2 regions of the Clostridium hominis genome follow, and region 1 is predicted to be linked to the other one. Evidence: riboswitches for the same ligand, from Rfam matches in the RefSeq annotation. Region 1 holds a riboswitch; the other holds the start of a gene.

Region 1 (3,229 bases):
ATATAATTATATCATATTATATAAATTTAACTCATATTGCTTTAAATTTGAGTTATGTAGGAGGTATTTTTATGTTAATTAAAAATTGTAAATTAATTTACCTAGACAAAATAGAAGAAGGTTCTGTTTTGATAGAAGATGGTAAAATTAAAGAAATAAATCCTAGTTCTATAGCTAATGATAACGTTATAGATGGTAAAGGATTATATTTAAGCCCTGGATTCATAGATGTTCATATACATGGAGCTGGTGGTGTTGATACTATGGATGGAACATACGATGTTATAAATACAATAGCTAAAACTATTGCTAAACATGGTACTACTTCATTTACTCCAACTACTATGACTGTAGATAAAAAAGACATAAGAAAGGCTATGTCTGCAATTAAAGAAGCTAAAATAAAAGGTACAGATGGAGCTAACGTTTTAGGAGCCCACCTAGAAGGTCCATTTATAAGCCCTAAAGCAATAGGTGCTCAAAACCCAAACTACTTAATAGATCCAACAATTGAAAACTTTAACGAAATGGTTGGTGAAGACGAAGATGCAGTAGTTTCTATAACAATGGCACCAGAAGTAGAAGGAGCTAAAGAACTAGCTACCTATCTTTCTGATAAAGGTATAGTTTGCTCAATGGGACATACTAAAGCTAATTATGAAGAAGCTATGGACGGTATAAAGTGTGGATTCTGCCACTCAACTCACCTTTTCAATGCTATGACTCCATTTACTCATAGAGAACCTGGTGTTGTAGGGGCAATATTTGATTCAGAAATAACTACTGAAACTATATCTGATGGTATTCATATTTCTTATCCATCATTAAGAACTGCTTATAAGCAAAAAGGAACTGATAAGGTACTTTTAGTTACTGATGCAATGATGGCATGCGGAATGCAAGATGGCATGTATTCTTTAGGTGGTCAAGATGTAGAAGTTAAAAATGGTGCTGCTAGATTATTAAGTGGTTCACTTGCTGGATCAGTTCTTACTTTGGATAAAGCTATTAGAAATGTTTATAACAACTCTAATTACCCACTTAACGAAATAGTTAAAATGGCTTCATATAACGGAGCTAAACATTGCAAAGTAGAAGATAGAAAAGGCTTAATAAAAGAAGGCTTTGATGCTGACCTAGTTATTTTTGATGAAGATATAAACGTAAAAATGACTATTGTTAACGGAAACGTGGTATATAACACACTTTAATAAAAAGGAACTCACAGCAATTCCTGTGAGTTCCTTTTTTTATTATAAGTATTTCTTTATATCTTCAACTTTATTTAATCTTTCCCATGGAAGATCTAAGTCATTTCTACCGAAGTGCCCATAAGCTGCTGTTTGCTTGTAAATAGGATTTCTTAACTCTAAATCTCTTATTATTGCACCTGGCCTTAAATCAAATGATTTTTCTACTATTTTCACTATTTCTTCTTCTGAAAGTTTTCCTGTTCCAAAAGTTTCAACTTCAATTGATACTGGTTTAGCAACTCCAATAGCATAAGCTAATTGAATTTCTAATTTATCTGCAACTCCAGCTGCTACTAAGTTTTTAGCTACCCATCTAGCTGCATATGCTGCTGATCTATCAACCTTTGTTGGATCTTTTCCTGAGAAAGCTCCTCCTCCATGTCTACCGTATCCACCGTAAGTATCAACTATTATTTTTCTACCAGTTAATCCACTATCCCCTTGTGGGCCACCAACAACAAATCTTCCTGTTGGATTTATATAATACTTAGTATTTTCGTCTAAAAGCTCTGCAGGAACTACTGCTTTAATTACGTGTTCCATTAAGTCTTCCCTTATTTGTTCTTGGCTAACTTCTGGTCCATGTTGAGTTGATATTACTATTGTATCTATTCTTATAACTTTGTTATCATCATATTCTACTGTTACTTGAGTTTTTCCATCTGGTCTCAAATATGGTAATGTGCCATTTTTTCTTACTTCACTAAGTCTTCTAGATAATCTATGAGCCATTGCTATTGGTAATGGCATAAACTCTTGTGTTTCATTTGTTGCAAAACCAAACATCATTCCTTGGTCTCCTGCACCAACTGCTTCAACTGCATCTTTATCACCAGCTTTTGATTCTAATGCTTCATCAACTCCCATAGCTATATCTGATGATTGCTCATCGATAGATGTTAATACAGCACATGTATCACAGTCGAACCCAAATTTAGCTCTATCATAACCTATTTCTCTTATAGTTTCTCTAACCACCTTAGGGATATCCACATAACATGATGTTGATATTTCTCCCATTACCATAACCATTCCTGTAGTTACAGCTGTTTCACAAGCTACTCTAGCCATAGGATCCTTAGCTAGTATACTATCTAATATTCCATCTGATATTTGGTCACAGATTTTATCTGGATGACCTTCTGTTACTGATTCTGATGTAAATAATCTTCTCATTATATATCTCCTCTCTTAATTAAGATGATATTAATTCTAAAGATAAAAAAGTCTCTTCTTAAGATAAAGAAGAGACGTAATATTCAACCATGTCTTTCTTATCTTGCAAAATTAATTGCAGGAATTGGCACCACGTATACAATTAATAATTAAAAGTTAAAAATTAATAATTAAGTTAATTTAATTATTATTTATTAACTATCAACTGCTAATTGGTAACAGGTTGCCGGGTTTCACAGGGCCCTCTCCCTCTACCTCTCTTGATAAGAACTAATATCAAATTTTATTTACTTTTTATTTACTGTAATATATATTAACAATTATTAAAACTAATGTCAATAAATTTAAATTCTAATATATTCTCAACTTTTTATAATACATATTACTTATTTTAAGTCAAAATAAAAAAGCATAGATAAACTATGCTTTTAATGGTGGGGGAGGACGGATTCGAACCATCGAAACGAAACGTAACAGATTTACAGTCTGCCCCCTTTGGCCACTCGGGAACTCCCCCATTTTAATGGAGCTGGTGATCGGAGTCGAACCAACAACCTGCTGATTACAAGTCAGCTGCTCTGCCATTGAGCCACACCAGCGTATTTGGTGGAAACAACAGGGATCGAACCTGTGACCCTCTGCTTGTAAGGCAGATGCTCTCCCAGCTGAGCTATGCTTCCACGTTATTATTTATTTTTCAAAAAATTAAATGGTGGGGGAGGACGGATTCGAACCATCGAAACGAAACGTAACAGATTTACAGTCTGCCCCCTTTGGCCACTCGGGAACTCCCCCATTTA
Region 2 (3,229 bases), on a different contig from region 1:
TTTCCAATATGACAAAATTGTAATATAAATGTAATAGATATCGATATAGAATCTTAAGTATTTTATAGTATAGTATACTCATAAGAAAATATAAAAAAGGATGATATAAATGGTAAAAAGAACATCATTGAAATTTATAAAATTTACACTTGTATTCAGCTTAATTATTATTACAGCATTTATTGGTATCGGATGTGGTGTATACGAAAAAGTTACGCAAGATATGTCTATAGATGAAGAAATTAATGAAATAAAGTCAAGAGATAATTATGTACAAGCTTCTGAGATAGATAAAACTTTTTTAGAAGCAATAGTTGCAATAGAAGATCATAGATATTATAAACATGGGGCTGTAGATTTTATATCTATAGGTAGAGCTTTATTAACTAATTTGAAAGCAGGTAAAATTGTTGAAGGTGGTAGTACAATAACTCAACAATTAGCTAAAAATTTATTTTTAACCCCAGAGCAAACTATAAAAAGAAAAGTAGAAGAAATATTTTTATCTTATGATTTAGAGAAAAAATATACAAAAGATGAGATTTTAGAATTATATGTAAATGTGATTTATTATGGTGATGGATTTACAGGTATAAAAGAAGCTTGTAATGGATATTTTGGAAAAGAACCAAATGAAATTACATATGATGAAGCAACATTACTAGCGGGCTTACCCCAAGCACCAAGTATTTATGGTTTAAGCAATAATTATGAAAAAGCTGTAGATAGACAAGAGGAAGTAATTGATGCCCTTGAAAGTTTTGCAATTTCAAATTAATAAAAGGTTTTAAATTAATATAATAATTATAATGAATAAGTCTTATTAATCATAAGGCTTATTTTATTATGAAAATAACTTTATTAATTTAGATTATATTAAAAAGGTGATATAATTAAAATATGGTAAATAAAATTAATATAGTATAAAGTAATGGAGGAAAGTATGAAAAAAGTTATAGATGCGAAAGGAAAAGCTTGCCCTATGCCTGTTATAATGGCAAAGAAAGAAATAGATTTAGGAACTAAGTTTTTTTCAGTTCAAGTAGACAATGGTATAGCTGTAGAGAACTTAAAAAAACTTGCCAACAGTCAAGGATTTGAAACTAAAATTGAAGAAAATGAAGGAATTTACACAGTACATTTTTCTAATGGTTGTGAAGAATGTCAAGAAGTTTTAAATAAAATACAAGGGAAAAAGCCTTTAGGTGATTGGTGTATTTTTATTGGCAAAGATATTATAGGAGCTGGTGCAGAAGAGCTTGGAAAGTCTTTAATGAAAATGTTTTTCTATACATTATCTGAAGATGAGGACTTACCTAAAGCTATTTTGTTTATGAATGATGGGGTAAAGGTACCAACATTAAACGAGCAGGCTATTGAGCATTTAAATGCTTTAGTTGCAAAAGGTGTTAATGTATTAGTTTGTGGAGCATGTTTAAATTATTATCATCTTGAAGGAGAACTTAAAGTTGGAACTGTAAGCAATATGTATGATATTGTCGGAGTTATGAAATCCACTTCTAAAGTTATCACATTATAGAGAATTAACTATATATTATTAACTAAATAAAATAATAGTGCTTTATTTAGAATTCCAAAAGCAAAGTGAAAAGTATTTGGAAAAAATTATTAAAATATATTGACAATGTAAAAATTTTGATTTAATATTAATTCAATAAATAAAGGAATTACAACTAAATATTGTTAATCTTATCAAGAGCGGTGGAGGGACTGGCCCTATGAAACCCGGCAACCTGTTACTAGTTAATAGTTAGTAGAGAAAAGTTAAGAGTTATGGATAAAACTCATAAGATAGTTTTATGCATTTCAAGTTAAGAAATTTCAAGAAAATTTCAGTAGCAACTCTTAATTCTTAATTCTTAATTTTTAACTGTATACGTGGTGCTAATTCCTGTAGCTTTTTAGCTAGTAGATAAGAGGGTGAATTATGTAGTGTTTATTAGCGCTAGAGATTTATTCTCTAGTGCTTTATTTTTTTATTTAAAAGTAAAGAGGGGGCAAAAAAATGGCAGAACTAAGTAATAGATTAGATTGGTTCTCTGAATCAACGATAAGAAAAATGACAAGAATAGCAGATCAATATGGAGCAATAAATCTATCACAAGGATTTCCAGACTTTGATCCGCCAAAAGATATCTTAAATAGTTTAAAAGAGGTAGCTGAAAAAGGACCTCATCAATATGAGATAACTTGGGGCTCAAAAATATTTAGAGAAAAGCTAGCAGAAAAACAAAAAAAGTTCATGAGGATAGAAATTAATCCAGAAGAAAATATAGTTGTTACATGTGGAAGTACAGAAGCTATGATGGTTTCAATGATGGCGGTATGCAATCCTGGAGATAAAGTCATTGTATTTTCACCATTTTATGAAAACTATGTTGCAGATACAATTCTCTCAGGGGCAGAGCCTGTATATGTAGCATTAAAACCACCTAGTTTTGGATTTGATAAAGAAGAATTAAGAAGAGCATTTGAGCAAAATCCTAAAGCTTTAATACTATGTAATCCATCAAATCCTGTAGGAAAGGTTTTTACGAGAGATGAATTGTTATATATTGCAAGTTTAGCCGAAGAGTTTGATACCTTTGTAATTACTGATGAGGTTTATGAACATATAGTATTTCCTCCTAATGAGCATATATACTTTGCTTCATTACCTGGAATGTTTGATAGAACTATATCATGTAGCTCATTATCTAAAACCTATTCTATTACCGGATGGAGATTAGGATATGTACTAGGTAATAAAAAAATAATAGATAACTGTAAAAAGGTTCATGACTTTTTAACAGTTGGGGCTGCGGCTCCATTACAAAAGGCAGTAATACCTGGATTAGAGTTTGGTGATGATTACTATGAAGATTTAATAAATAAGTATGATAAGAAAAGAGATTTATTTTTAAATGGATTAGACAAAATAGGGCTTAAATATTTCAAGCCAGAAGGTGCTTATTATGTGTTAGTAGATATAAGCGAGTTTGGTGCGAAAGATGATATAAGCTTTTGTGAGTATCTTACAAGGGATATTGGAGTAGCAGCAGTTCCAGGCTCAAGTTTCTTTAAAGAAGATGTAAATAACTATATAAGGTTACATTTTGCAAAGAAAGATGAAACATTAAAAGAAGCATTAAAGAGACTTGAAAGATTAAAAGTATCAAAATAAATTCTAACTTTATAAAAATAAATAGATAAGATTTAGAACCAAAAT

Evidence for each region. A riboswitch is a leader RNA that binds a small molecule or an ion and turns the genes downstream of it on or off. The one in region 1 is predicted to bind S-adenosylmethionine.
Region 2: linked by a shared signal. The riboswitch ahead of H8S20_RS17870 (pyridoxal phosphate-dependent aminotransferase) and the one ahead of metK (methionine adenosyltransferase) in region 1 are both predicted to bind S-adenosylmethionine.

Annotation. Positions count from the first base shown of each region.
Region 1 covers NZ_JACOOO010000035.1:31,995-35,223, forward strand. Annotated here, with positions in the region: gene nagA (N-acetylglucosamine-6-phosphate deacetylase) at 72-1,211, shown strand; gene metK (methionine adenosyltransferase) at 1,254-2,429, opposite strand; SAM riboswitch class I at 2,525-2,699, opposite strand; tRNA gene H8S20_RS14875 (tRNA-Tyr) at 2,862-2,946, opposite strand; tRNA gene H8S20_RS14880 (tRNA-Thr) at 2,954-3,028, opposite strand; tRNA gene H8S20_RS14885 (tRNA-Val) at 3,034-3,109, opposite strand; tRNA gene H8S20_RS14890 (tRNA-Tyr) at 3,140-3,224, opposite strand.
Region 2 covers NZ_JACOOO010000042.1:104,475-107,703, forward strand. Annotated here, with positions in the region: gene H8S20_RS17860 (biosynthetic peptidoglycan transglycosylase) at 110-778, shown strand; gene yedF (sulfurtransferase-like selenium metabolism protein YedF) at 944-1,540, shown strand; SAM riboswitch class I at 1,708-1,940, shown strand; gene H8S20_RS17870 (pyridoxal phosphate-dependent aminotransferase) at 2,027-3,184, shown strand.